DNA from 2 places in the Pseudomonas sihuiensis genome. Region 2 is predicted to be linked to the other one. Evidence: predicted binding sites of a transcription regulator. Region 2 holds the regulator's gene; the other holds the start of a gene.

Region 1 (15,020 bases), 840 kb from region 2:
CGCGCAACCGCGGCAGTAGATAAAGCGACTCCGCCAGCAAAAAAGCAAACCTGACTGAAACGACTAAGCCGGCAAACCATTGCTTGAGCACGTGGATCACTCGCCCCGTCGCGCGGAGGCCAGTTGCGACTTTTAATCCAGGATCGTTCAGGTTGGTTTAAGTTCGGACAACTTCGGTAGCAGGTAAGCAGGGTCACAGGCAAGCTGGCATGCAATTCGATACAGCTTCTCTACGGTGATGCTTACTTCACCCCGCTCGATCCGCCCCATGTAGCTGCGGTCGATGCTGCAGGCCAGCGCCAGGGCATCCTGAGAAATTCGGCAGGCCTTTCTCTGCGCTCGGATGCGTTCGCCCAACGCTTTCGCCAACTTATCCATGACCGTCTCAATTCCACTGAGACGGCAATATCATGCGTTTACGGACGCAGAGGCCACGGACTATAATCCGTATTTTTCGCGCTATCTTCTCAGGTGCCGCAATGAAATCAGCCTCGTTCATCTTCGACAGGCGGCTGTATGAGCTGCTTCAGGAGGAAGGCCGCACACGGTTCACAATTCGTGAACTGCGCGATGCCTATGCCAAGCACCTGGATGGCATGACCTATCGCATCGGTGATTTACGCCGCTATGTGTATGAACAGATGCGCCGGATGTTACGCATAGGTTGGTTAGTGCATGACGAACAGCGCCGCGTACGGGGGCAGGTCTACCACCTGCTGCCTACCCCAGCACATCTTCAACTTGAGCTGATCGACAACGGTTTTGAAAACAGTCTTATGTCTGCAAGGGCGGCTGAGCAGGACACAGCGGTACGCGACGTGAAAGCTCTGCCGCTTCAATCTTCAGCCAATATGGATCAGCAGCTGGAGGCACTCCATAAGGAGATCCGTCTGGATTTTCTTTCTTCAATGGGTGAGGCAGAGCGATTCAAGTTGCTTCTGGACGAGATGCCACATTTGCGGGACAAGGTTGAAGGCGAGTACCTGGAGGCCAGGGATCGTAGTTCTCGTCTTTTGGGGCATCTGCGCGCCATCGAGAAGACCCTCAAAACGCTCGCCGCACCACGATGAGTAGATCGCTACGGAGCTGGCAGAACAGCTGCATCACCATGGCGCTGGAGCACTTCACCGTCACGCCGCACTTCTTCTGCCAGGCAACCCCGGGAGCCGGAAAGACGCGCATGGCGGCAGAACTGGTCAGCCAACTGCTTGAGCAGGACAGAATCGATTTGGTGCTGTGCTTTGCGCCGTCCTGCCAGGTCGTGGAGGGTTTTCGTTCGACCTTTGCGGAAGTCCTAGGCAGACGCCTAGATGGCCAGATAGGTGCCGTGGGCGCTGCCTATACCTATCAGGCCATGGAATACCGTGATGAGGGATTCTGGCAGCTGCTTGATGACTACCGGGTGTTCGTGGTCTTCGATGAAATCCACCATTGCGCCGGCCACGATCCGCTGCTCAGCAATGCCTGGGGGCAGCAGATACTACATCGGATACAGGATCGGGCTGCCTTCACGTTGGCCCTGTCTGGCACGCCCTGGCGTTCGGACGACAAGGCCATCGCATTGGCTCGCTACTCTTCGCCCGAGGGGCATCTGATCTGTGATTACCGTTATGGCTTGAAAGATGCCATTGCCGACGACGTGTGCCGATCACCTCGCATTGTGTTGCTCGACAATCAGAAGGTGAAACTTACGGAAGAGCTTGGCGCGAATAGCTCCGTGAGGCTGTTTCCCAGCATCGCCAAGCTTTTAGGGGAGTCACCTGTCACCTATGAGGAACTTCTGCGTCATGACGAGGTGATCAATCCAATCCTCGATCTTGGCTGCAGCAAGCTGAACGAGCTACGCCAGATCAAACCTGATGCCGCTGGTTTGGTGGTGGCCACAGACATCGAACACGCCCAGCAAGTTGCACTGGCTCTAGAAGCAATGGGTGAAGAATCCCGCATCGTGACCAACAAAACCCAAGATGCGCAGCAGGTGATCAATGCATTCCGGAGCAGCGCCTGCCGCTGGATTGTGGCCGTCGGAATGATCAGCGAAGGCACCGACATTCCCCGCCTGCAAGTGTGCTGCTATCTCAGCCGTATCCGCACCGAACTGCATTACCGGCAAGTGCTGGGGCGAGTGCTGCGGCGCACAGGTGAGTCCGACGACCAGGCATGGCTATTCATGTTGGCGGAGCCAACGCTTCAGGGTTTTGCGGAGCGAATATCGGATGACTTGCCTGATGACCTGGCAGTTTTGAACGATGTGCAGATGCCTGGTTTTACTCCAGGCTCCAGGCCTGAGCCGATGGGCACTTTGGGTCATGTTGAAGGTTTCGACGGTGCGGGGTTAGGTGGTGCAGAACCGGGTATTGGATCGCAGCCTACGAACATCATTTCGCTGGGTGGCTTTGCAATTGAGCCTGCTTACCAGGTCAGCTTTTCCCAGCATTATCGGCAGCAGCTACTGGCTTGTTTTTAATGCTCAGCCAGTCGAGGCTGATCCAATGATGTTGGTGTTCATGAATCCATAACCGGCCGGCGTCGTGTGGAACGTAATCGTGAGGTGTGCATGGAGATTAAATCGCAGGCATTGGTCGATGTCGTTGAGGATGTGATCTGCGACGTGTGCCGCTCTGGCACGCGTATTCCCGGCTATGCTCCCCAATATGGCAAGCTTGAAGCCCAATGGGGATATGGCTCCCAGCATGATGGGGAGCACTACCGGGTGCATCTCTGTGAGCCCTGCTTTTTCAGGGTGCTGAGTGGGTTGCGTCGGGAGCGCATGGTCAATGGTATGTTCGATGATGATCAGCCATTTGCTTCCGAATATTTTGGTCTGGTCAGCAAAGACAACTACTGGGGGAAAAACTGATTGTAGGGTTGAAAATCCATCAGCCGCACCACGTCGAATCGCGGACAAATTAGGGGTAAGCGCGCGGCTTGCCCGTTCTGGTCTCGTAGATTGGAATAACTGAATAAGGAGGTAGCCGCTTTGACCCTTCCGCATGAAAGAACCCGGAGTGTCGTCAAGACCGAAGCTTTTCTCCGCGACCTCTCTCGTAACAGCGAACTACCTGATGACATTCGCAGCCATGCGAAAAGCCTGCTCAGACACTACCCGTCCGCCGATCAAGTTTTCTCGCTGGGGCGCCTCGAAGAGTGCCTGATAAACGACGCTCAAGATGATGAATATCGGCGAAGAGTAATTGCGTTCCATCAGCCGCTTTTCAGTTCGTCGTTAGACTTCTCGCTATAGGCGTGAACGCCACGATGCTCAGCACTGATCAAGCCCAGTCGGTATCTGCCCGGATTGCGCAACGAGTCAAGCGCCTACCTAAAGGGCAGCCGTTCAGCATCAGGCGTTTCACAGGGCTTGGAACGAAAAACGCCGTATCCAAAGCAATAGCTCGACTGGTCAACCGAGGCGAGCTCGAACGGGTGTATCGCGGAATTTATATGCGCCCGAAACCCGGACGTTACGTTGCCAGGGCTCGTCCCAATCCCTGGAAATTGCTTAGCCTGATTACCAGGCAGAAGCGCTTGTCTCTGCAGATCCATGGTGCCAATGCCGTCAGGAGGTTTGGGCTCAGTACCCAGATGCCGCTCATTCCAATCTATTACACCAACGGAGCCAGCCGTTCAGTATTCATAGGTAAAGCTGAAGTCCGACTGATACATGCGGCCCCGATGGTGATGCAGCATGCCGGGACTGAGGCGGGGATGGCTATCAGTGCACTGTTTTATCTCGGTAAAGAAGGCGCTACTCCAGAATGCACTGCTGCGATTAAGAAAGCGCTTAGGCCTGACGACTTAATCAAATTGATGACCAGTAAAATACCGAAGTGGATGCGAATTGCGTTGGATTGCTAGCCCGCCATCCTCATATGTAGTCCGCCAATGGCGAGAAATTTATTTCCTTCAGAGCTACTTACATTTCAGGGGTCAAACCCGCAACAAAGCCATCAAAACGCGCCTGGCTTGAGTATGGAAGCCGACCAATCCTAGACAGAAGATAATCATAATCGCCAATAGAACTATAATTTGCACATCTAAAACCTAGCTCTAGGTTACTGAGACCGAAATAAGGAAACAAATCATCCACCATGCAATCAAGACGCCCAACCTCTTCATCAGAGAGAATCCCAAGCACCTTACCAGCTAAAATCACCCCACAAACCCTTTGATTTACATCAACTTCATTAACGCCATTCTCAAGTAGCCAAGAATAATCTTTTCGATAACGCCCTAGTCTCAGCTTAAAAGCAAACGTAAACGACCAAGACAGTCCGCCTGAATTATGGAGGCTGGGAGCCTGTGTCAACAACTCAAAAACAAGATCAAAGTATGCAGTTGAAGCAACATCAGCACCTGCACTATCCACCCTCGCTTCTTCGCTAGAGCCATACCATTCAAATACTTGGATTGCAAGGTCATAAAGAGCTTTCTGCAAACTCTCGCTCTCCCACAAATTATAGTTTCTAGTACCTTGATATTGGTGGTAGGGGTATCGCGAAAACTCAGAGAATGCTCGCCAGCCTCTACCAATAGGATCACAGTTAAACCTAATACTCGACAACTTTTTCTCATGGAGCGGACAGAATACGCAAACGGCACTGCACCAGCTCCGCCGCCAATATGGAAGAATATTATTTTTAATATCATCCATTACACAATCCCGACAGTAAAATCGACGACTTTGCCATGACAAAAGCTTGCCAGGCTTCTTATCAAAGAATCGAAAATAGTCATCCTGAGCGAGATTCAGCCTCGATGTAACATCTTGGACATAACTAGAGCTAATATCAAAATCCGGATCCTCATAAACTAATTCACCACACCTATCAGACTCAGCCTTTACGCTGACTCCTTCCAATGAGAACCTCACCCAAGGAAACTTTATCATGCACCTATATATCCAGGATGAAAAGCACTCGTCCACGCTGGCGGGGCATAAATCAAGGAGGCGCATTAGTAACTCCATGGCGTCGAAATAGCTTTTACCAAAGAGCCTATGGTGATGCGTTCCTCTCCCGACTTTACTGCGTAGCATGCAGCAGATTTAATTGAGTTCATAATAGAGTCCATTCGCCCACCGGTATTCTCTAAAAGAAACCCAATAACCTCAGCACCATCAAGGTTTGACGGCCTTCTTAATGGTAGATTTTGCTCAACCCCCGCCAGAAACGATCTAAAAGACTCGCTTTCTCTCCAGTCATCAATCTGGACGCTATAAAATCGCCTAGAGAACTGTTCATCCATACTCAAAGCGTTCTTGGCGAGATTAATGCCGAAACCTATTATTGATAATCCATAAGTATTATTGGATAGCGACTTCAGAATGGACAAATTTTTAAGTTGTTCTGGCCTCGCCACCAGCATTGACTCGTGCAGCTCATCTATAATCAGAGCCTTTATTTTTCTCAACTTTATCACTTCGGCCAGTTCCGCCGGAAGCGTGGCTTTCCTAGGGTGTCCGAACTTAATCAGCCCATGAGGGAGGCCTAGTGCCGAAACAAGCAACTCACCAAACTTTAGATTAAATGGGTTCGCAACCATGTCTAGAAAGACAATTTGGTTAGAGAGTGCTTCAGAATTCCTTATCTGCTGAATGATTGAGCTTTTACCGGCGCCAGGAGCACCGGTTACAATCATACACGGCGCCTGCATTCTTCTAGGAACGGCCAGTAGATTTTCAACCATCTTTAAAATGCTGTTTGATTGAGGGTGGTCAATGTAAAAACTATCTCGCTGTATAGCGGCCAACCGCATGTCGTCAGATGAACATGCCAGTTCCCTAGCGCTCTCCGTTAAGTGCTCATAAGAACTCATCAAGACCTCCTAGAATAGGGCGTCGCCTTTTTCGAGTAGTCAGGTTTTTTGATTTCTTCATCTGACCTATCTGGAGCAGTCGCTGATATAGTCTCGTCAGCGATCCACGTGCTGGTCTCATGCTCGAATTTGGCAGCAATTATTTTTCTCGCTCGCTTTGTCTTCGTTACTGCCCCATTCACTATCTGCTCATTTTTTTGTATCAAATCTATCAAAGCATGATCTTCCAATGCTCCATCTGGTGTGACGCCTTCTTTTCGCCTAAACTTCAATAGCGCCCTGTGTTCCTCATATGCAAAGTCACTAGTCGTTACATCCGAAAAGTACAGCGGAATATATCCTCCATCCAACCTTGCCCATATTGTCGCCATTGAGTGCGGATCGTACTTAATGACCACTCTCTCTTTACCTATATGGGGAGTTAATCCAGGGCTCCAGTACCATTTACCATTTAGAGTCACGCCCTGGGGGTGGATTTTTCGACTCATCTCCGGCATGAAGTCAAGACGAAACGTCCATGGATCGGAAATTATCGGAGGATGAGTAACGTTGTTTTCGGAATCAACAAAATGCGACTTCCACTCCGCCGCAGGAGAGCGGCCCAGCCCTTTATGCTTACGCCCATGATAAATAGCGACCTGCCCTGCAAACCATTGGCAAAATTCCTTGAAGGTCAGTGCAGAATTTTTCTCACTATCATAACCTCTGCGGCTAACAGGATTGGAGTGAGTAGTACCGGGCAAGAAGTGCACATAATCGGTCATCAGTGTGCCGATCAAACGCTCAACATGACCTCCATAATGCTTCGCCCCAATTGGCCGCCATTTCAAGCCAATCTTGTGTAGCACACATGCACGCTGAAATTTAACGGTCTTGAACTCACTTGCGTTATCCATGTGCAAGAGTTTTGGAACCCCATAATATGGATGTAGACCTGCGCTCACTCCCAGTCTTTTAAGGAATTGATTTTTAGGAAGTGCGGCATGCGCTACAGCACAGGCAACAGAGAGGCTAGATGGCGGGTATAGACTTAGATAATAACCAAGAATAACCCTGGTCTTGAGGTCAATGAGGACAGTTAACCAGGGCCTACCTATTGGTCGGCGTGTAATTTGATCGACCAATATCAGATCTACTCTGGTATGATCCATCTGCACCCATTCAAGCGGCAGATGAATTTCCTTTCTACCTGGTCTTGCTGCATATTTTTGACTCGTCGCCTCATGCCCATGCTTTCTCAGATGACGCTCTTTCTCTGGTATATCTTTGAGCCGTGCAGATATTGCCGATCGAGAAGGTGGCTTTAAACCAAGCCTAATGGATAATTCTTCCGCCTTGCGAAAAACCGCAGCTATGGTTGCCGACTTTCCTATGTACGCTTCTTTGATTGCCTGTTTTATTACGTCATCGACATCTTTAATGAGTCTTCTAGAGCCTTTCTTGTTCCCTCTCTTCATCCTTAGCAGAGACGCTGGACCAATTTCTTCATCATAAAACTTAATGTTTCTATAAAAGGTACCATTTGAGACGCCGGCTTGCTCTAGCGCCTGAGTCAAGTTGAGTTCTTTTGCCAAGTATCTCTTTATTAAGTCGAACTGTGACTGAGCGGCCTGCAACTCCTCCAGGGGCACTACCGACTCGCTTGACAGCGACTCAACTTGAAGCAGATTAATATTATCCTCATCCCTTGAGGGTAAATGCTCAATTTCGTCAATATCGACAACTAACTTTTCACTGCTTTTTTTTAGGACAACCTCAATCGTCAAGTTAGGAAGGCATTTATTAACTGTTGCTACATGCCCCCTCGCGACGACAACCAAGCCCTCCCGCAGCAAAATTTGCCCCATGTTCCCTCCCTGCATCCTTCGATAGATCACAGTTCGTTATCAGCGTAGCTGGTCTTTGAAAAATGTAAAAAATACCTTTTAGTTTGTTTTTTTACAGGATATAAAAAACACGTTAGGTTTTTTTATAATAAATTCAATGAGATAACATAATTACGATATTTAAGAGTCACCTACAGTTGGCTCCCAGACACTTGAAACGCCGGGTTTCATCGTTCCCATGATCCATATACTCCCATGGGCCTTGAGACCTTTCGCTTGGTCATTCTCTCAACCGCATCTGCAGCTTCGCTTTGCGCTCGACAGTCCTAGATGCGTGCTGCGATAAATTTCCGAGATGCCATATGGGTTCGCTTCGCTTCGAGTCAGTGTCTGCACAACACAACACAACACAACACGACGGATCGTATGGGTTGGTTGTACGTAGATCGCGATTGCCTGGATCGACGCGATGCTCCGGACGGATTTATTCGGCTGACTCGGCTGCGTCTCGGTAACCAGGTTGAGCACCTTATCGCGATTCTCTTGACCCATGCGTTGGCTCAAACAATACTGTATTCATATACAGTATTTGGTTGTTACCTCCATGTCATCCGTGGTCGCGCTTGACCGGTTGATCGACGCTCGCCGCGTATGGCGAGGCCAGGTCGTTTCATCGCCATCGGGCGCCAATTTCTCAACTGGACATCAGTTTCTCGACGCCGTACTGCCAGGTGGCGGCTGGCCTAGGGCTGCACTCAGTGAAATTCTCACGACTGCGCCTGGCATTGGCGAGCTGAGTTTGCTGTGGCCGACCCTTGCCAGTCTGACGGTTTCAGGCGAGCGGGTGGTGCTGATCTCCCCTCCTCATCTGCCCTACCCTCAGGCCTGGATTCATGCCGGCGTCGATTTACGCCAACTGAGCATCATCCAGGCAGATGGCCGCGATGCCCTGTGGGCTGCCGAACAATGCTTGCGTTCGGGGAGTTGTGGCGCGGTGTTGAGCTGGTTGCGTCAGGCCGATGATCGCTCGCTGAGACGTCTGCAAGTGGCAGCGGCTACCGGACAAACCCTAGCTTTCGCCTATCGGCCGCAGGCAGAAGCGGCCAATCCTTCACCGGCAGCACTACGACTGGTGCTCGACAGCCAGCCAGCGCAGCTACGGGTGATCAAGTGTCGCGGTGGTCTACCACCTGCGCAGCCGCTCGCGTTTGCCTGGCATTGAACCTGCCATGCTCTGGGCTTGCATCTTGTTGCCGCAACTGGCCATGGACGGCGTGCAGCGCCACCGCGCCAATCCTGATGAGCCGTTGGTGCTGCTTACCGGCTCGCCACAACGGCGCGTTCTACAGGCGGTCAACCCGGCAGCCCGAGCCCTGGGGCTGAAGCCCGGCCAGTCACTGACTGCAGCGCAGGCGCTGACACGTGGGTTTGCCACGGCAGAATACGATCTTGCGGCCATCGAGCGCTGGCAGCAGTTTCTGGCCGCCTGGGCCTATGGCTTCAGTGCCCAGGTCAGCCTGCACTATCCGCGCTGCCTGTTGCTGGAGGTGCAGTCCAGTCTGGGACTGTTCGGCCCCTGGCCGCGTTTCGAAGCACGCCTGCGCGCCGAGCTTTCGGCATTGGCCTTCCAGCACCGCATTGCCGTCGCGCCGAATCCGGCAGCGGCCCGAGTGCTGGTCAATGTCGGTGATGGGTTGATGGCAAGTGATGAGCGGATGCTCAAGCAGATGCTCGATCCCTTGCCAGTGGATCGGCTCGGGCTATCCGCCACGCTAACCACGGCCTTCAATCGCATGGGGCTCAGGCAGTTGCGGCAGCTGTTGGCTCTGCCGCGTGACAGCCTGGCCAAGCGTTTCCCTGCCGAAGTGCTACGTCATCTCGATACCCTGTCTGGCCAGCGTCCGTTAGCGCTGGATTTCTTCATGCCTGCGGATGTTTTCGATACCCGTATCGAGCTGAATTTCGAAGTGGAATCGCATCAGGCACTGCTGTTCCCGTTGCGCCGGCTGACAGCCGATCTGGCGGCTTACCTGGCCTGTCGTGATAGTGGCGTGCAGCGTTTCACCCTGCATCTGGAACACCGCGCGGGTGCCGATACGCAGATACAGGTGGGTCTGCTCAGCGCCGAGCGTGATCCCGGCATGCTGTTCGAGCTGACACGTGGCCGTCTGGAACATCAGCAGCTACCAGCGCCGGTGCTGGCCGTGCGGCTGGAGGCACGTGAATTGCCGGTCTTTGCGCCTCAGCACCAGCAACTGTTCGACGAGCGACCACAGCAGAACCAGCCCTGGGAGCAATTACGCGAGCGGCTAAGGGCGCGCCTCGGTGATGACGCCCTGCATGGCCTCGGCGCCAGAGCCGATCACCGTCCCGAGCGTGCCTGGATCAACGACTCGACCAGCCCCTTGCTGCCTCCTTGTGGCCCGCGGCCAGGCTGGCTGTTGAGCGAACCCCAACCGTTACGCGAAGCCTCACTGCGCATCATCTCCGGCCCGGAGCGCATCGAGTCCGGCTGGTGGGATGGCGAGGATGTGCGCCGCGACTATTACGTGGTGCAAACCCGTGCAGGGCAGCGCGGCTGGGCGTATCGGCCAGTCGGCAGTAATGGGCCGTTGCTGCTGCACGGCTGGTTCGCATGAGCGATTATGCCGAACTGCATTGCCTGTCGAACTTCAGCTTCCAGCGCGGTGCGTCCAGTGCGCAGGAGTTGTTCGAGCGTGCGGCAAGGCTGAACTATCGCGCCTTGGCGATCACCGATGAGTGCACCCTGGCTGGCATCGTGCGCGCCTGGGAAGCCTCGAAGAAAACCGGGGTAAAGCTGATCGTGGGCAGCGAAGTAAGGATCGAGCAAGGCCCGAAGCTGGTGCTACTGGTCGAGAACCTGACGGGCTATCAGGTGCTATGCGGCCTGATCACCCGGGCGCGGCGCAGGGCGGTAAAAGGCACCTACCGATTGCTGCACGAGGATTTCGTGGCGCCGCTCGATGGCCTGCTGGCCATCTGGCTCAGTGAGGGTGAAGTCAGCGCCCTGCCCTGGCTTCGCTCGGTGTTCCCCGAGCGGCTGTGGCTGGGCGTCGAGCTGCATCGCGGTGCGGACGATAGCGCGCGTCTGCAGCGCCTGCTCGAGCTGGCAGGCGATCACGACCTGCCGGCTGTGGCCTGTGGCGACGTGCACATGCATGCCCGTGGCCGCCGCGCCCTGCAGGATTGCATGACTGCCATCCGTCATCATCTGCCCGTGGCCGAGGCCGGCGCCTATCTGTTTGCCAATGGCGAACGGCATCTGCGCCGAGTTGAGGAGCTGGCCGAGCTGTATCCGCCCGAGCTGCTCGCACAGAGCCTGCGCATCGCCGAGCGCTGCCACTTCGATCTCGAGCAACTGGAGTATCACTACCCGCACGAGCTGGTGCCAGAAGGTCATGACGCCACGTCCTGGCTGCGCTTTCTGGTGGAGCGCGGCGCTGCTGAGCGTTGGCCCGAGGGAGTGCCGGACAGGGCCCGCGCGCAGCTCGAACACGAGTTGGCGCTGATCGCCGAACTGGAATACGAAAGCTACTTTCTGACCGTGCACGACATCGTCCGCTTTGCCCGCGAGCAGCAGATCCTCTGCCAGGGCCGGGGGTCGGCGGCCAACTCGAGCGTCTGTTTCGCCCTGGGTATCACCGAGCTGGACCCCACCCACAGCCGGCTGTTGTTCGAGCGCTTTCTCTCCCGCGAGCGCAACGAGCCGCCGGATATCGACGTCGATTTCGAGCATGAACGCCGTGAAGAAGTCATCCAGTACGTGTTTCGTCGCTACGGCCGAACGCGTGCGGCGCTCACGGCCGTGGTCAACACCTATCACGGCGCCGGGGCGATACGCGACGTCGCCAAGGCCCTCGGCTTGCCGCCTGATCAGGTCAATGCGCTGGCTGACTGCTGTGGCCGCTGGAGCAGCGGCCCGCCAGCGCCCGAGCGCCTATTGGAGGCGGGGTTCGATCCGCAGAATCCACTGCTCAGGCGCGTGCTGATACTGACCGGCGAGTTGATTGGCTTCCCTCGCCATCTATCGCAGCATCCGGGCGGTTTCGTCATTTCCGAGCACGCCCTCGATACGCTGGTGCCGGTGGAGAACGCGACGATGGCCGAGCGTACTGTCATCCAGTGGGACAAGGACGATCTGGACAGGGTCGGCCTGCTCAAGGTCGACGTGCTGGCTTTGGGTATGCTCAGCGCCCTGCGCCGTTGCTTCAGTCTCATCGAGCGCTACCGGGGCACGCAGTGGACGCTGGCCACCCTGCCCAAGGAAGACCCGGCCACCTACGCCATGATCTGCCGTGCAGACACCATTGGCGCGTTCCAGATCGAGTCCCGTGCGCAGATGGCGATGCTGCCACGATTGCGCCCGAAGGCGTTCTACGACCTGGTGATCCAGGTGGCCATCGTCCGTCCGGGGCCGATTCAGGGCGACATGGTGCACCCCTACCTGCGTCGGCGAAACGGCGAAGAACCGATCGACTATCCCTCGGATGAACTCAAGCCGGTCTTCGAGCGCACGCTCGGCGTACCGCTGTTTCAGGAGCAGGTCATGGAGCTGGCCATCGTCGCTGCCGAGTACACACCCGGCGAGGCGGATGAACTACGCCGCAGCATGGCCGCCTGGAAGCGTCATGGCGGGCTCGAACCGCATCGTCAGCGACTCACCTCGCGCATGCTGGAAAAGGGTTACACGCAGGCATTCACCGAGCGGATCTTCCGCCAGATCGAGGGCTTCGGTAGTTACGGTTTTCCCGAGTCGCATGCGGCCAGCTTCGCCCTGCTCGCCTATGCCAGTTGCTGGCTGAAGTGCCACGAGCCTGCTGCCTATGCCTGCGCGCTGGTCAACAGTTGGCCGATGGGCTTCTACAGCCCGGATCAGGTGCTGCAGGATGCACGGCGGCATGATGTCGAGGTGCGTCCCGTGGACGTGCACTACAGCGACTGGGATTGCAGCCTGGAGCCCGATGAACATGGCGAGCCGACCATTCGCCTGGGTCTGAGGATGATTCGTGGCATGCGCGAAGACGACGCGCGCCGTATCGAACAGGCACGCCAGTGCGGCGCATTCCGTGATGTCGAAGACCTCAGCATACGTGCACGCCTGGATGCATCGGCGCGCGAGCGATTGGCCGATGCAGGCGCTCTCTCCGGCCTGGTTGGCCACCGCTATCAGGCGCGCTGGGCGGTGGCTGGTGTCGAGGAACAGTTGCCGCTGTTCGCCGGCGTATCTGCGCCGAGCGAAGAAATCCTGAGTCTGCCTGCACCATCGCAAGGAGAAGACCTACTGACCGACTATGCCACGCTTGGCACCACGCTCGGTCCGCACCCTCTGGCCCTGCTGCGCCAGGCGCTGCGAGCGATACGCTGCAAGAGCTCGCGGGAGCTACAGGCAGTTGAGCACGGCCGGCCTGTCAGCATTGCCGGTCTGGTGATAGGCCGGCAAAGGCCGCAAACCGCCAGCGGCGTGATTTTCCTCACCCTCGAAGATGAGTTCGGTCTGGTCAATGTGGTCGTCTGGCACGACCTGGCTGAGCGGCAGCGACGAGTTCTGGTGCAGTCGCAGATGCTGCGCATCGATGGCCATCTTGAGACCGTCGACGGTGTGCGCCACGTGATCGCCGGGCGCCTGACGGACATGACGACGATGCTGACGGGCCTGGATATACGCAGTCGGGATTTTCACTGACCCGTCACTTCAACCGCTGCGCACGTAAGATCAGGAAAGATGAACATAAAAAAAGGCCGCACTGGATCACCAGGCGGCCACAAGTCGTCTTAACCAAAGGAGATGAAGTGGAGCCAGAGCGACGGCCTCCGGGAGTGTTGCAAAAACCGCCGCCTATGGAATCTTCATCGGGGAGAAGCCTATCGCCGATCCTCCCGAACACCGCATCGAAGTCGTTGATAGTGATCATCGATCAGCTTGAATAGTGCATCTGCTGGCAGGGTGATAACTCTAAGCGCGCCCTCTGGGCCGGGCCTTACCTCGATGTGAGGCGCGTTGAAAACAGCACACCAACACCGGGAGCACTCATGCACAAGAAGCACTGTCTCGCGCTGGCTTGCAGCCTCGCGCTGGGCGGGCAGTTGGCTCATGCCAGCAGCCAGTCCGAAGCCAACGGTTTCGTTGAAGACGCCAGCCTCAATCTGTTGCTGCGCAACGCCTACTTCAACCGTGACTACAAGGACAACACCAACGACGCCAAGACCTGGGGGCAGGGTTTCATCGCCACCTTCGAGTCCGGATTCACCCAGGGTACCGTCGGCTTCGGCGTCGATGCTTTCGGCCTGCTCGGGGTCAAGCTCGACAGCGGTCGCGGCCGCAACTATCGCGCGTTCTTCGACACCGACAGCGAAGGTCGCCCGGTGGACGACCTGTCCCAGGCTGGCGGTGCGGTGAAACTGCGCGTATCCAATACCGTGATCAAGTACGGCAACCAGTTCCCTTCCCTGCCGGTTCTGGCCCATGACGACAGCCGTCTGCTGCCGCAGTCCTTCACTGGCACGCTGGTCACCAGCAACGAGATCGAAGGCCTGGAGCTGAACGCAGGTCGCTTCACCGCGGACAGCCCGATGGGCGACTCGGCACGCGACCCCAATCGCCTCAAGAGCATTGATGTGCTCGGCGGCAGTTACGCCGTCAGCGACGATTTGAGCCTGGCGGTGTATCACGCCGATCTTGAGGACATGTACAAACGCTACTACGCCAACGTCAATTACAACCTGGCGCTGGCAGCGGATCAGGCGCTCAATTTCGACTTCAACATCTACCGCACCAAGTACGACACTGGCTCGGTGGCCGCAGTGGATCTCGGCGGTGACGGTCAGGGTGATCGCAACACCATCTGGAGCCTGGCGGCCAAGTACAGCATCGGCGCCCATGCCTTCATCGTCGCACACCAGCGCAACAGCGGCGATGCCGGCTTTGCTTATGACTACGGTGATGGCGGCGCCAGCATCTACCTGGCCAACTCCTACTATTCGGACTTCAACCTGAAGGACGAGCGTTCATGGCAGGCCAGCTACGAGCTGGATTTTGCCGAGTACGGTGTGCCGGGGCTGCGTTACAAGTTCGCCTACGTACGCGGTGACAACATCGATACCGGCAACGACAACAACGGCACCGAGCGCGAGATCTTCAACCAGATCGGCTACACCATCCAGAGTGGCGCTGCCAAGGATCTGCACCTGCGCCTGCGCAATTCCATCTACCGTTCCAGCACCGACGTAGGGCCGGATCTCAACGAGATCCGTGCCTTTGTCGAATACCCGCTGAGCATCCTCTGATGGTCGCTGCCCCGGCCTTGGCCGGGGCAGTTCTCAGCCGCGCAGGATGTGCGCAACGGCCCTGGCGGCATC
Region 2 (15,020 bases):
TGTTCTTCAGCGCGCCCTTGCCAGGTGCGGTGAGAACGACGCGATCGACGCCCGGGCAGGCCAGGTGCTGACCCAAGCCCTCGGCATCACGCCACACACCAGTGTTGTCCACCAACAGTGCGTTCTTGATGCCGTACTGGGTGTAGTCGACTTCCTTCGGGTCCTTGGCATAGATCACCTGGATCAGGTTGCCGTTGGCCGTCAGGGTGTTGTTCTCTTCATCGATGGTGATGGTGCCGTTGAACTTGCCGTGTACCGAGTCACGACGCAGCAGGCTGGCACGCTTGACCAGATCGTTGCTGGCACCCTTACGCACAACAATGGCACGCAGGCGCAGGCCGTCGCCACCACCGGTCTTCTCGATCAGGATGCGCGCCAGCAGGCGGCCGATACGACCAAAGCCGTAGAGGACCACATCGGTGCCTTCACGACCGGAACCGTTCTGCTTGCCGACCACCTCGGCCAGCTCGTCCTTGACGAACTGCTCGACGCTGCGACCAGCGCCTTCGGCCTTGAACTTGGCAACCAGCTTGCCCAGGTCCACGGAGGCGGCGCCCAGCTTGAGCTCGCTCATGGCCTTGAGCATGGGGAAGGTGTCGTGCACCGACAGTTCAGCCTCATCGGCAAGGCGATGGCGAGCGAAACGGTGAGCCTTGAGGATGTCGATGACCGAACGGTTGATCAGGCCACGGCCATAGATCGAGGTCACCACATTGTTGTTGCGATAGAGCTGACCAATCAGCGGAATCATCGCTTCCGCGAGGGCTTCACGATCGATCCATTCACCGAGACACTGGTCGGGCTTCTGAGTCACGGGCAGTACCTTCCACATGTAGGGGCTGAAAAAAGGGGCTACATTATGACGGCGCGCGCGGGCATGAGCAATGCGCGCCTGTCGCGACTGACATTGACCACCAAGCCCCGCTACAATTCCCGGCCTTTCGTCACGACCGTGAGCCGCCCGTGTCCGTACTGCGTCTTCCGTCTCTACCGGCCAGCGCCGGCAAACAACAGTGGGGTAACCTGCCCGGCGCCGCGCTGTCTCTAACTATCGCCGAAGCGGCCAGCAATGCCGGACGCTTCACGCTGGTACTCACCGAAGGCAGCCAGAGCGCCGAGCGGCTGCAGGAAGAACTGGTGTTCTTCGCCCCCGACCTGCCAGTGCTGCACTTTCCCGACTGGGAAACCCTGCCCTACGATGTCTTCTCGCCGCACCAGGACATCATCTCGCAACGCATCGCAGCACTCTATCGCCTGCCGCAGCTGAGCCGCGGCATCCTCGTAGTGCCGATCACCACCGCCCTACACCGCCTGGCGCCGAAGCGCTTTCTGCTGTGTGGCAGCCTGGTGCTGGATGTAGGCCAGAAACTCGATGTGGAGCAGATGCGCGGCCGCTTGGAGGCCGCCGGCTACCGCTGCGTCGACACCGTTTACGAACACGGCGAGTTCGCCGTGCGCGGCGCATTGATCGATCTGTTCCCGATGGGCAGTGACACGCCCTACCGCATCGACCTGTTCGACGACGAAATCGAAACCCTGCGCACCTTCGACCCCGAGACCCAGCGCTCGGTGGACAAGGTCGAGTCGATCCGTCTGTTGCCGGCGCGTGAATTTCCGTTGGAAAAGAAAGCTGTCACCGATTTCCGCGGGCGTTTCCGCGAGCGCTTCGACGTGGATTTCCGTCGCTGCCCGATCTATCAGGACCTTTCCACCGGCATCACCCCCGCCGGCATCGAGTACTACCTGCCGCTGTTCTTCGAAGAGACAGACACCCTGTTCGACTACCTGCCAGGCGACACCCAGGTATTTTCCCTGCCCGGCATCGAAAAGGCTGCCGAGCATTTCTGGACAGATGCGCGGAGCCGCTATGAGGACCGCCGAGTCGACCCGGAGCGCCCGCTACTGCCACCTGCCGACATTTTCCTGCCGGTCGAGGACTGCTTCGCCCGCCTGAAGAGCTGGCCGCGCGTAGTGGTCAATCAGGACGATATCGAGCCCGGCGTCGGCCAGACCCGTTTTGACGCACGCGCCCTGCCCGACCTGGCGATTCAGGCCAAGGCCGGCGAGCCGCTGGCGGCGTTGCGCCGCTTTATCGAAGAATATCCAGGCCGCGTGCTGTTCTGCGCCGAATCAGCCGGTCGCCGCGAAGTGCTGCTGGAACTGCTCGCCCGCCTCAAGCTCAAACCCCGGGAAGTCGAGGGCTGGCCGGCCTTCGTCGCCAGCCCTGAACGCCTCAACATCTGCATCGCACCACTGGATGAAGGCCTGCTGCTCGACGACCTGGCACTGATCGCCGAAAGCCCGCTGTTCGGCCAGCGCGTGATGCAGCGTCGCCGCCGCGAAAAAGGCCGAGAAGGCGGCGACAACGTGATCAAGAACCTCACCGAGCTGCGCGAAGGCGCGCCGGTGGTACATATCGATCACGGCGTCGGCCGCTACCTGGGCCTGGTGACCATGGAGTTCGATGGCCAGGCCGCCGAATTCCTCGCCCTGCAGTATGCCGACGAAGCCAAGCTCTACGTACCCGTGGCCAGCCTGCATCTGATCGCCCGCTACACCGGCAGTGACGATGCCCTGGCGCCGCTGCATCGCCTCGGCTCGGAGGTCTGGCAGAAGGCCAAGCGCAAGGCGGCCGAACAGGTGCGCGATGTTGCCGCCGAGTTGCTCGACATCTACGCCCGCCGCGCCGCTCGCGAAGGCTTCGCCTTCCAGGACCCGGCACTGGACTACGCCACCTTCAGCGCTGGTTTCCCCTTCGAGGAAACCCCGGACCAACAGGCCGCCATCGATGCCGTGCGCGCCGACATGCTGGCCGGCAAGCCGATGGATCGCCTGGTCTGCGGCGACGTCGGCTTCGGCAAGACCGAGGTGGCCATGCGCGCCGCCTTCATCGCCGCGCACAGCGGCAAGCAGGTCGCCGTGCTGGTGCCCACCACCCTGCTCGCCCAGCAGCACTACAACAGCTTCCGCGACCGCTTCGCCGACTGGCCGGTGAAGGTCGAGGTGATGAGCCGCTTCAAGAGCGCCAGGGAAGTCGGCGAGGCCGTGCAGCAACTGGCCGAAGGCAAGGTGGATATCGTCATCGGCACGCACAAGCTGCTGCAGGACGACGTCAAGTTCCACAACCTCGGTCTGGCCATCATCGACGAGGAACACCGCTTCGGCGTGCGCCAGAAGGAACAGCTCAAGGCCCTGCGCAGCGAGGTCGACATCCTCACCCTGACTGCCACGCCAATCCCGCGCACGCTGAACATGGCCGTGGCCGGCATGCGCGACCTGTCGATCATCGCCACGCCACCAGCGCGGCGTCTGTCGGTGCGCACCTTCGTCATGGAAAGCAACAAGCCGACCATCAAGGAAGCGCTGCTGCGCGAGCTGCTGCGCGGTGGCCAGGTCTACTACCTGCACAACGATGTAAAGACCATCGAGAAATGCGCCAGTGAGCTGGCCGAGCTGGTGCCCGAAGCGCGTATCGGCATCGGTCACGGGCAGATGCGCGAACGCGATCTCGAGCAGGTGATGAGCGACTTCTACCACAAGCGCTTCAACGTGCTGGTGGCCTCGACCATCATCGAGACCGGTATCGACGTGCCTAGCGCCAACACCATCATCATCGACCGCGCCGACAAGTTTGGCCTGGCCCAGCTGCACCAGTTGCGCGGCCGTGTCGGTCGTAGCCACCACCAGGCCTACGCCTACCTGCTGACGCCACCGCGCAAGCAGATGACCCCGGATGCGGAAAAACGCCTGGAGGCCATCGCGGGCGCTCAGGACCTCGGCGCCGGCTTCGTCCTCGCCACCCATGACCTGGAAATCCGCGGCGCTGGCGAACTGCTTGGCGACGGCCAGAGCGGGCAGATTCAAGCGGTCGGCTTCACCCTCTACATGGAAATGCTCGAACGCGCGGTCAAGGCTATCCAGAAAGGCGAGCAGCCGAACCTCGACCAGCCATTGGGCGGCGGCCCGGAGATCAACCTGCGTGTACCGGCGCTGATCCCCGAGGACTACCTGCCCGACGTGCACAGCCGCCTGATCCTCTACAAACGCATCGCCAATGCCAGCGACGAGGACGGTCTGAAGGAGCTTCAGGTAGAGATGATCGACCGTTTCGGCCTGCTGCCGGAGCCGACCAAGAACCTCATGCGCCTGACCCTGCTCAAGCTGCAGGCCGACAAGCTCGGCATCAGCAAGGTCGACGCCGGCCCGCAGGGTGGACGAATCGAGTTCGCCGCGGAAACCTGCGTCGACCCGCTGACCCTGATCAAACTGATCCAGGCTCAGCCAAAACGCTACAAGTTCGAAGGCGCCACCGTCTTCAAGATCCAGGTGCCGATGGAGCGCGCGGAAGAACGCTTCAACACCCTGGAAGCCCTGCTCGAGCGCCTCGCGCCCACCACCTGAAGGACTCACACATGCGCCCATTGCACCTGATCGCCCTGCTGCTCTGCCTGCTGGCACCGAGCGCCTTTGCCGAACGTCTTTATCAGGTCGAATTGCTGGTATTCCGCCAGGCCGGCGAACCCGTCTTCGCCCCCAAGGTGGCACCGGACGACTGGGCGGGCACAGCATTGCCGATCACTGGCAACGAACGCCCGACAACGCTAGATGGCGAGGCGGCCAAGCTCAATCCGGGCAGCGGTTATCAGGTATTGCTGCACAAGGCCTGGAGCCAGACCATCGGCAGCTCGCCGAGCCGAGTGGCCGTCAGCAGCGGTGAAGAGCGCTTCGGCCATCAAGTGGTCGAAGGCACCCTGAGCTTTACTCAGGAGCGCTTTGCCGACCTGGACCTGGAGCTGTGGATCAACCAATTCAGCGGCGACGGCCTGCTCGAGAGCAGCGAGCACATGAAAGTGGCTCAGCGCCTGAAGGACAACAGCCTGACCTACCTGGACCATGGCAGCCTGGGCGCACTGGTACGCATCAGCCCGCTCTGAGCGGAAATCTGATGCCGCCAGCCTTGCGTAGGAGCCTCGCCCCAGGGCGAAGTTTTTCAAGTGCGCTCCGCCCTGATTCGCGGCGGGGCGCCGCGCCTACGGATTCGGCGCGTCGACGCCTGACTGACGGGCATTGACCGCTGCCTTTGTAGAGAAGCTAGTTACTCAGCACGCGTGCCAACACCGCCTTGACCGTCCCCATGCTCTGCTCGATCACTCGCTCGATCTCGGCCATGGTGATCAGCGCGCTGGATTTCCCCGCCGCCGGATTCACCACCAGCGCCAGGCAGGCATAGGGCAGCGCCAATTCGCGCGCCAACACCGCTTCGGGCATGCCGGTCATGCCTACTAGGTCGCAGCCATCGCGCTCCATGCGGGCGATTTCCGCCGCCGTTTCCAGTCGCGGCCCCTGAGTGCAACCATAGATTCCGTGATCGCTGAATGCCGCGTTTTCGGCCCGCAGCGCCGCCACCAACGCCTCGCGCAGTTGCTTGTCGTACGGCAGGCTGAAATCGACGTGGGTCACGTGCTCCAGATCGCCTTCGTAAAAGGTGTGCGCACGCCCGGAGGTGTAATCGATGATCTGATGTGGCACGGAGAAATGCCCAGCGCCCATGGCAGCATGAATCCCCCCCCACCGCATTGACCGCGACAATGGCCTTGGCGCCGGCCTGCTTGAGCGCCCAGAGGTTGGCCCGGTAGTTCACCTGATGCGGAGGAATCCGGTGCGGCTGGCCATGGCGGGCGAGAAACAGCACTTCGCGCCCGGCGTAACTGCCCCGCAGGATATCGGCGGAGGGCGCCCCGTAAGGGGTATCCAGCGGCAGCGCTTCGTGAATCGTCAACCCTTCCAGCTGGGTCAGGCCGGTGCCGCCGATAATGGCGTAGACAGTCATAGGCAGATCCTCAGTCGAGCAACTGTGCAGCTCTCAGGGCCGCCACAGCGGTAAGCCAGCGTGGCACCTGGCGGTATTCGGTAGTGGCATAACCACGGCCACGCATGCGTTCGAGGCGCGCAGGCGCTGTCACTCGCAGACGCTGCAAGGCACTGAGCGCCAGTTCGGCCGAAGCGCGGTCATTGCACACCAGGCCCATATCGCACCCCGCAGCCAGTGCCGCCTCGATACGCTTGCCGGCATCGCCGACCACATGGGCACCGGCCATGGACAGGTCGTCGCTGAAAATCACACCCTCGAAGCCCAACTCGCCGCGCAAGATGTCCTGCAACCAGCGACGGGAGAAGCCAGCCGGGTGCTCGTCAACCTGAGAATAGATGACATGCGCCGGCATCACTGCATCGAGCTCGTGCACCAGACGCTTGAACGGCTGCATGTCGCAAGCGCGGATATCATCGAGACTGCGCTCGTCGAGCGGGATGGCGACATGAGAGTCCGCCTCGGCCCAGCCGTGCCCGGGGAAGTGTTTGCCGGTAGCGGCCATCCCCGCCTGATGCATGCCGCGGATGAAAGCGGCCGCCAGCGTGGTGGCCCGCTGCGGATCACCCTCGAAGGCGCGACTGCCAACCACCGCACTGCGCTGGTGGTCGAGATCCAGTACCGGCGCGAAACTCAGATCCAGGCCAACCGCCAACACCTCGGCGGCCATCAGCCAGCCGCAATGCTCGGCCAGCTCCTCGGCATTGTCGTTGTCGGCGATGGCGCGCATCGCCGGCAGACGCAGAAAGCCCTGGCGCAGACGCTGTACCCGACCACCTTCCTGATCCACCGCCAGCAGCAGATCCGGGCGCAGGGCACGGATACTCTGGCACAGCTCGCGAACCTGGCGCGGCGATTCGATATTGCGGGCAAAAATGATCAGACCGCCCACTTCGGGCTGGCGCAGCATCTGGCGATCCTCGGCGGTCAACCAGGTGCCAGCGATGTCCATCATCAAAGAGCCTTGCATGAGTGTATTTCCTTACGTGAAGTCTTGGTCTGCAGCCCACTGCGGGCAGGGCGCCTCATCGATACGTACCTTGCAGTGCGGCGGTACGCGCTCGAAAAGCGCCAGCATGTCGGCGTTACGCAAACGAATGCAGCCATGGGACAACGGGGTACCCATGGGTTCCGTATCCGGTGTGCCATGCAGATAAATGTAACGGCGAAAGGTATCGACATCGCCCAGGCGATTGCGCCCCAGCTCAAGACCGCTTAGCCAGAGAACACGGGTGAGAATCCAGTCGCGGCCAGGAAACTGCTCGTGCAGCTCAGGTGACCACACCTCCCCTGTCCAGCGACGACCGCGCAATACGGCGGCCAGAGGCAAACCTGCGCCGATCTTCGCGCGTACCTGATGCAGCCCGCGCGGCGTACAGCCTGAACCGTTAAGTTCACCCACCCCATTGAACGCCGTGGAGACAGGCAAGCTCAGCAGCAGCCGCCCAGCACGAAAGCCGTAAAGCGCCTGGTCGGCAATGGAGATATGGAGTAAATCGAGATCGGACATGGGCCGCTAGCTTAGCAGGCCGCAGGGCGAAGCCAAGCCCACCTGCCGTCAGGTCAAACCTTGGGCGCGGCGCTCGGTGTCTTGCTGCGCGGTTTGAGTTGCGCGCCAGCCAAGGCGGGGTCGGCAACCCCAGTCTCAGAACGCATGCCTGCAGCCAGGAACGGCACCATCATGCGCATCACCTGCTCGATCGAGGTGTTGACGCCAAAATCGGTCTCGGCCATCGCCCGCAGCGCCTTGATGCCGGACATGCTGAACGCCGCGGCGCCAAGCATGAAGTGCACACGCCAGAACAGCTCAAGCGGCGGAATGCGCGGCGCAGCCTCATGCACCAGCAGCATGTAACGACGAAACACCTTGCCGTAGACCTCTTCCAGGTACTTGCGCAAGTGACCCTGACTCTGGCTGAAGGCCAAACCGAGCAGGCGCATGAAGATGGACAGGTCATTGCCGCTGCGCGGCTTAACGGCCAGGGCCTGCTCGACCAGAAGCTCGAGCAGCTCCTCCAGGGAAACCTGGGTTTCAGACTTGGCCTGACGGCGATCAAGTTCCTTTTCCAGGCTGGCGCAGAAAGGCCCGAGGAAACGCGAGAAGACCGCCTGAATCAGCGCCTTCTTCGAACCGAAGTGGTAATTGACGGCAGCCAGGTTGACCCCGGCCTTGCTGGTGATAAGACGCAGCGATGTCTCGGCGAAGCCTTTTTCCGCGAACAGCTGTTCCGCAGCATCGAGAATGCGTTCAACGGTTTCCGACTGAGCCATGAGTTATCACCTGACAAACACTTGTTTGAAACATACGTTTCATCCCACTGAATTGTCAAGCCGCATGAGCCGTCTTTTGGCCGGCTGGTCACAGCTTACAACAAGCAGAGACGCAGATTACCCGGCATGGGTAACAAGCCGGACGGCAGGCATCCAAAAAATGGACATTGCCAAGACTCGCTTACTGTATATAATCCCAGTCACTGTATAAAAAGACAGAGCCCAGCCATGCTGAAACTGACGCCACGCCAAGCCGAGATTCTCGCCTTCATCAAACGCTGCCTGGAAGACAACGGCTACCCACCCACCCGCGCGGAAATCGCTCAGGAACTGGGGTTCAAATCGCCCAACGCCGCAGAAGAGCACCTCAAGGCCCTCGCCCGCAAGGGGGCTATCGAGATGACTCCAGGCGCTTCACGCGGCATTCGCATTCCCGGCTTCGAGGCAGGTGCCGCGAACGAGGATGCGGGCCTCCCGGTAATCGGCCGTGTCGCCGCCGGCGCACCGATCCTTGCACAGCAACATGTCGAGGAATCCTGCCAGATCAATCCGGCATTCTTTCAGCCCAAAGCCGACTATCTACTGCGTGTACGCGGCATGAGCATGAAAGACATCGGCATCTTCGATGGCGATCTGCTCGCCGTGCACACCACCCGTGAAGCCCGTAATGGCCAGATTGTCGTCGCCCGTATCGACGATGAAGTGACGGTCAAACGCTTCAAGCGCGAGGGCAACAAGGTCTGGCTGATTGCCGAGAATCCTGAGTTTGCCCCGATCGAAGTGGACCTGGAACACCAGGATCTGGTCATCGAAGGTTTGAGCGTCGGTGTAATCCGCCGCTGAGGAGACACCATGTACGTGCAGCAGTCGTTCGAGCGCCCACAACTTCCCCTTTTCGACGCCTTTCTTGCCGGAACGTCGAGCGAGCCACGGTTAGCGACCAATGACATCACTCGTAGCGAGGATGATCAGGCGTTCAGCGAACTGGCCCTGCGTGGCGCTGCCGGTCACTGCCTGCACTTGCTGGCCCCGATTCTACGCGAGCTGAGCGAGAACCAGGATGCGCGCTGGCTGACCCTGGTGGCACCACCAGCAAGCCTTACGCAAAGCTGGCTGCGCGAAGCTGGCCTGAACCGTGAGCGTATTCTCCTGCTGCATCCACGGCAGGGGCAGAATGCCCTGGCACTGGCGGAAGAAGCCCTGAAGCTCGGGCGCAGCCATACCGTGATCAGTTGGCTGCATCCGGTCGAGAACAGCACTCGCCAGCGCCTTGCGCAGGCCGCCAATGCCGGCGGGGCGCAAAGCCTGAATATCAGCCTGGGCTAAAGATCCACCAACGAAAACGGGGCTCCATTGGAGCCCCGTTTGCGTTAAGCCGTAGCGGCTTCAGTGCAGAACGCGCGAGCCTTCTTCTTCACTACTGAAATCGCCTTCAGCCATTCGGCCAGCCATCTGCACGCCGACATTGAGCATGGCCTTGGCCACCTCGATGTGCTGCCCCTGCAGAAAAGCCTTGGCATCAGCGGAGAAGTCCAGAGTCACCAGCGCCTCTTCATCCTCTGCGCGACGCAGGGCAATACGCCCATCGGGCAGTTCGACGATTTCCAGGAAGGATGTTGGCATGGCTCAGTCTCTGTGCAAAAACACGACATTGTAACAGTCAGCCGGGGTCATCCCCAGCCCACTGGTCCAGTTAAACCCAATCAGCACTCGCTGAGGCCTTCGCGGAAACGCAGCACCAGCGCCTTGAGTTGCTGACGCCAGGCATCGACATCATCGAGGCTCAGCTCGGCCGGCTCTTCGCCAACGCTGACAGCGGTGATCAGCGGCATGGACGGATCGACCTTGGCCTTGCGCTCCTCACGCGGCGGCTGGAACAGCGCAGCATAGGCCGCCAGCAACTCGGCCAGCCAGGTTTCGCGCTGCTGCGCCAATTCGACCAACTCGGCCAGCTCAGGGCTGGGCGAGCCCTCAAGCACCGCCTGCTGCACGAAGGCCTCGACACGCGAAGGCGTAGCGTCGTTCATGCGGTAATAACCGGCAATCTCATGACACAGCCCGAGCAGCCCACCGTACAGGTGAAACAGCGCGGCTTCTCGCTCGGCCTGCACCAGCGCCTGCACATTGAACGCGAAGGACGCTTCGGCCTTGCGCCAGTTATCCAGGGCAATACCGGCGAAGAAAATCTTCTGGTTGGTACGGGTATAGATTTCTTTGGCCATTACGGCGACCTCCACAGCAGATCGGGTCATGATACGCGCGTCTGCCCTGCCTGACGCGCATCTCGTCAGGCATTCAGGGCGCCGCTGTTACGACGCCAGGCCGACGCGCGGCAGATCGTGACCAAACGCTAGCGCTTGTCCTCGACCTTCCACTTGCCGCCATCGTAGAACGCGCGCCAGCCAGTGGGTTTGCCATCGACCTCGGACTGCACGTACTGCTCCTTGGTCTTGCGGCTGTAGCGAATCACCGCAGGGCGACCATCGGGGTCCTTCTGCGGGGCATCGCAGAGGAAGTGGTACTTGGGGTCGATCTCGTGCTTGTGCGGGACGATCTCCAGCACCAGCGGCGCACGCGTCTCGCGGTTCTTGGGGAACTGGCTGGCAGCGAGGAACAGGCCCGATGCGCCGTCGCGCAGCACGTAGGTGTCGTCCACCTTCTCGCACTTGAGCTCCGGCATATCCACCTTGTCCATCTTCGGCGGCGCCGCTTCACCGTTCTTGAGCAACTTGCGGGTGTTCTTGCAGCTGGCATTGGTGCAACCGAAGAACTTGCCGAAACGGCCGGTCTTGAGCTGCATCTGGCTACCGCACTTGTCGCACTCCAGGCTCGGGCCTTCGTAGCCCTTGATGCGGTACTGGCCCTGCTCGATCTCGTAGCCGCTACAATCGGGATTGTTGCCGCAGATGTGCAGCTTGCGGGTTTCATCCAGCAGATAAGCATCCATGGCGGTGGCGCAGATCGGGCAGCGATGCTTGCCCAGCAGCACCAGGGACTCGGACTCGCCCTCATCATCGGCTGCGATCTCATCGCCCGGCACCAGGTTGATGGTGGCCTTGCAGCGCTCCTTCGGTGGCAGCGCATAGCCCGAGCAACCGAGGAACACGCCGGTGGAGGCGGTGCGGATCATCATCGGCCGGCCGCACTCGCGGCAGGGAATATCGGTCAGCGTCGGCTGGTTGGCACGCATGCCGCCCTCACCCGCCTCGGCCACTTCGAGCTTCTTCTTGAAATCACCGTAGAACTCGTCGAGCAGGTGCTTCCACTCGCGCTCGCCCTGGGCCACATCGTCGAGATGCTCTTCCATGGTGGCGGTAAAGCTGTAATCCATCAGGTTGGCGAAGCTTTCGTCGAGACGCTCGGTGACGATGTCGCCCATCTTCTCGGCATAGAAGCGACGGTTGTGCACCGTGACGTAGCCGCGATCCTGGATGGTGGAAATGATCGCCGCGTAGGTGGACGGGCGGCCGATACCGCGCTTTTCCAGCTCTTTGACCAGGCTGGCTTCGGAGTAGCGCGCCGGCGGCTTGGTGAAGTGCTGGCTGGGGTCGAGCTGGATCAGCTTGAGGCCCTCGCCTTCCTTCATTTCCGGCAGGACGTCGTCCTCGCCCGGCTTGCTCTGCTGCGGCAGCACACGGGTGTAACCGTCGAACTTGAGGATGCGGCCCTTGGCGCGCAGCTCGAAGTCGCCAGCAGCCACGGTGACACTGGTGGACAGGTACTCGGCCGGCGGCATCTGGCAGGCGACGAACTGACGCCAGATCAGGTCATACAGGCGCTCGGCATCACGCTCCATGCCGGACAGCTGGGTCGGGCGCAGATTGACGTCGGACGGACGAATCGCTTCGTGCGCCTCCTGGGCGCCTTCCTTGCTCGAATACAGGTTGGGCTTGCCCGGCAGGTACTTGTCGCCGTACTCGCTGCCGATGAAGCCACGCACCATCTCTACCGCGTCGTTCGACAGGTTGGTCGAGTCGGTACGCATGTAGGTGATGTAGCCCGCTTCGTACAAACGCTGAGCCATCATCATGGTTTTCTTCACCCCGAAGCCCAGGCGGTTGCTCGCTGCCTGCTGCAGGGTGGAGGTAATGAAGGGCGCCGAGGGTTTGCTGCTGGTCGGGCGGTCTTCGCGCTTGACCACGCTGTAGCTGGAAGCCTTGAGCTTCTCCAGCGCGGCCATGGCCTGCGCTTCATTGACCGGCTTGAAGGCTGCGCCACTTTCGCGCACTACCTCGAAACGCACCTTGGCGTTCTTCGCGGTGCCGAGGTCAGCGTGCACTTCCCAGTATTCTTCCGGGACGAAGGCGCGAATCTCTTTCTCGCGTGCAACGACCAGCTTCACGGCCACCGACTGCACACGACCGGCAGACAGGCCACGGGCGATCTTGGCCCACAGCAGCGGCGAGACCATGTAGCCCACCACGCGGTCGAGGAAGCGCCGCGCCTGCTGGGCATTGACGCGGTTGATGTCCAGCTCGCCCGGCTTGGAGAAGGCTTCCTGAATCGCCTTCTTGGTGATCTCGTTGAACACCACGCGCTTGTAGCGGCTGTCATCACCACCGATGGATTCGCGCAGGTGCCAGGCAATGGCTTCCCCTTCGCGATCCAAGTCGGTTGCGAGATAGATGGTGTCGGCATCCTTGGCCAGGCGGCGCAGTTCTTCGATCACCTTTTCCTTGCCGGGCAGGATCTCGTACTTGGCCTTCCAGCCGTGCTCGGGGTCGACGCCCATACGGGTGAACAGCTGGCGTTTGGCCTTTTCCTTGGGCGACAGCGCAGGCGCTTCACCAGCAGCAGCCTTGCCGCGCTTGGCAGGCTCCTTGGTGGCACTTGCCGAGCCGCTGGTAGGCAGGTCACGGATGTGGCCGATGCTCGACTTCACCACGTACTGGCTGCCCAGATACTTGTTGATGGTCTTGGCCTTGGCCGGGGATTCCACGATGACCAGCGATTTGCCCATGGATCAGAAAATTCCTGAATTGCGAAATATAGAAGGCACGAAGCCGGAGGTGTTTACAAAGCAGCGAGCGAAGGTCAGGCAAGGCGAAAACAGTCGAAAAAGCGCGCTGTACGAGCTGTACATGAGCATTTTGAGGCTGGTTTCAACGCAGCATGGCCGAGAGCAGCAATTTGTAGACGCCCTCTAAGGCCCCGCTATATATAGTGGCGACCAAGCGAAGGTCAAGCGCAGGGAGCTGCGCAGTCAGACTTGCGAAGCGCCGATGGGGCTGACTTCGGCCTGAATCAAAGCAAAGCGTGGAACGCGCTCGCCGTCCACTTCGATCTCTTCACAGAACATGCTCAGCGGTCTTACCCACAAGCCAAACTCGCCGTACAGCGCCTGGTAGACGACCACCTCTTCCTCGCTCTCGGAATGGCGTGCCACACCGAATACACGGTACTGCGGGCCTTTGTAGTGACGATAAAGTCCTGGCTGCAACTGCATGAGCGGTTCCCGAAATAAAAAGCCGTAAAAAGCAAAACCGGGGCACGGGGCCCCGGTTTCTGTCCGCTAACGCTTAAACGCGCTCGAAGACGGTGGTGATGCCTTGGCCAAGGCCCACGCACATGGTGGAAACACCCAAGGTGCCGCCGTTCTGTTTCATGACGTTGAGCAGGGTACCGGAGATACGGGCACCGGAACAACCGAAGGGGTGACCCAGGGCGATCGCGCCGCCGTGCAGGTTGACCTTCTCTTCCATCTTGTCGAGCAGTTTCAGGTCCTTCAGCACAGGCAGGGCCTGGGCGGCGAAGGCTTCGTTGAGCTCGACGAAATCGATGTCAGCCATGCTCAGACCTGCACGCTTGAGCGCCTTCTGAGTGGACGGTACCGGGCCGTAACCCATGATCGCCGGATCGACACCGGCAACGGCCATGGCGCGAACCACCGCCATCGGCTGGATGCCCAGATCCTGGGCGCGCTGGGCGCTCATGACGATCATGCAGGAGGCGCCGTCGGTGATCTGCGAGGAAGTACCTGCAGTCACGGTGCCGCCTTTCGGGTTGAACGCAGGTTTCAGCGCAGCCAGGCTCTCGAGGGTGGTTTCCGGACGAATGGTTTCGTCGAAGTCGTACACCTTGAGGAAGCCGTTCTCGTCGTAGCCTTGCATCGGGATGATTTCATCCTTGAACTTGCCTTCGACGGTGGCCTTGTGCGCCAGACGGTGCGAGCGCTCACCGAAGGCGTCCTGCGCCTCACGGCTGATGCCATGCATCTTGCCCAGCATTTCTGCGGTCAGGCCCATCATGCCGGACGCCTTGGCGGCGTACAGCGACAGGTGCGGGTTCGGGTCGACACCATGCATCATGCCGACGTGGCCCATGTGTTCCACACCGCCGACGACGAACACGTCACCGTTGCCGGTCTGGATCGCCTGCACGGCAGTGTGCAGGGCGCTCATCGACGAACCGCACAGACGGCTGACGGTCTGGCCGGCACTGGTGTGCGGGATCTGGGTCATCAGCGACGCCATGCGCGCGATGTTCCAGCCCTGCTCCAGGGTCTGGTTGACGCAGCCCCAGATCACGTCCTCGACTTCAGCCGGGTCGATCTTGGCGTTGCGCTCCAGCACTTTGCTGATCAGGTGCGCGGACATGGTCTCGGCGCGGGTATTGCGGTGCATGCCGCCCTTGGAACGACCCATCGGGGTACGACCGAAGTCGACGATCACTGCATCTCTAGGATTCAGGCTCATATTTCTACTCTCGCTCTGTTCGCTGCACGATTAACCGAAGAACTTCTGGCCCTTGGCGGCCATTTCGCGAAGTTTTGCGGTCGGGTGGTACAGGGCGCCCAGCTCGGCATACTTGTCAGCCAGGGCGACGAATTCAGCAACACCGATGGAATCGATGTAGCGCAGCGCACCGCCACGGAAGGGAG

What was found. The regulator LexA, encoded in region 2, represses DNA repair genes until DNA is damaged. The targets are predictions, from matches to a motif close to CTGTNTNNNNANACAG.
Region 1: imuA (translesion DNA synthesis-associated protein ImuA) is a predicted target of LexA. The motif match lies at 8,214-8,229, and genes of this name have one in related genera.

The regions. Positions count from the first base shown of each region.
Region 1 is NZ_LT629797.1:1,276,623-1,291,642, reverse strand. It holds gene BLT86_RS06110 (DNA-binding protein) at 1-54, shown strand, start outside; gene BLT86_RS06105 (helix-turn-helix domain-containing protein) at 148-378, opposite strand; gene BLT86_RS06100 (hypothetical protein) at 480-1,070, shown strand; gene BLT86_RS06095 (DEAD/DEAH box helicase) at 1,067-2,467, shown strand; gene BLT86_RS06090 (hypothetical protein) at 2,558-2,860, shown strand; gene BLT86_RS26290 (BPSL0761 family protein) at 2,981-3,244, shown strand; gene BLT86_RS06080 (DUF6088 family protein) at 3,259-3,858, shown strand; gene BLT86_RS25665 (hypothetical protein) at 3,917-4,654, opposite strand; gene BLT86_RS06075 (TniB family NTP-binding protein) at 4,957-5,817, opposite strand; gene BLT86_RS06070 (Mu transposase C-terminal domain-containing protein) at 5,817-7,664, opposite strand; gene imuA (translesion DNA synthesis-associated protein ImuA) at 8,248-8,865, shown strand; gene BLT86_RS06060 (Y-family DNA polymerase) at 8,873-10,282, shown strand; gene BLT86_RS06055 (error-prone DNA polymerase) at 10,279-13,347, shown strand; gene BLT86_RS06050 (OprD family porin) at 13,695-14,948, shown strand; gene BLT86_RS06045 (aminotransferase-like domain-containing protein) at 14,982-15,020, opposite strand, start outside.
Region 2 is NZ_LT629797.1:440,185-455,204, reverse strand. It holds gene BLT86_RS02305 (glyceraldehyde-3-phosphate dehydrogenase) at 1-832, opposite strand, end outside; gene mfd (transcription-repair coupling factor) at 964-4,401, shown strand; gene BLT86_RS02295 (CsiV family protein) at 4,413-4,934, shown strand; partial or broken gene BLT86_RS02290 (S-methyl-5'-thioinosine phosphorylase) at 5,092-5,830, opposite strand; gene nagZ (beta-N-acetylhexosaminidase) at 5,841-6,839, opposite strand; gene BLT86_RS02280 (L,D-transpeptidase) at 6,852-7,379, opposite strand; gene BLT86_RS02275 (TetR/AcrR family transcriptional regulator) at 7,433-8,140, opposite strand; gene lexA (transcriptional repressor LexA) at 8,369-8,983, shown strand; gene sulA (SOS-induced cell division inhibitor SulA) at 8,993-9,466, shown strand; gene BLT86_RS02260 (hypothetical protein) at 9,527-9,763, opposite strand; gene BLT86_RS02255 (DUF6586 family protein) at 9,844-10,362, opposite strand; gene topA (type I DNA topoisomerase) at 10,491-13,100, opposite strand; gene BLT86_RS02245 (hypothetical protein) at 13,099-13,287, shown strand; gene BLT86_RS02240 (DUF1653 domain-containing protein) at 13,344-13,586, opposite strand; gene fadA (acetyl-CoA C-acyltransferase FadA) at 13,660-14,835, opposite strand; gene fadB (fatty acid oxidation complex subunit alpha FadB) at 14,866-15,020, opposite strand, start outside.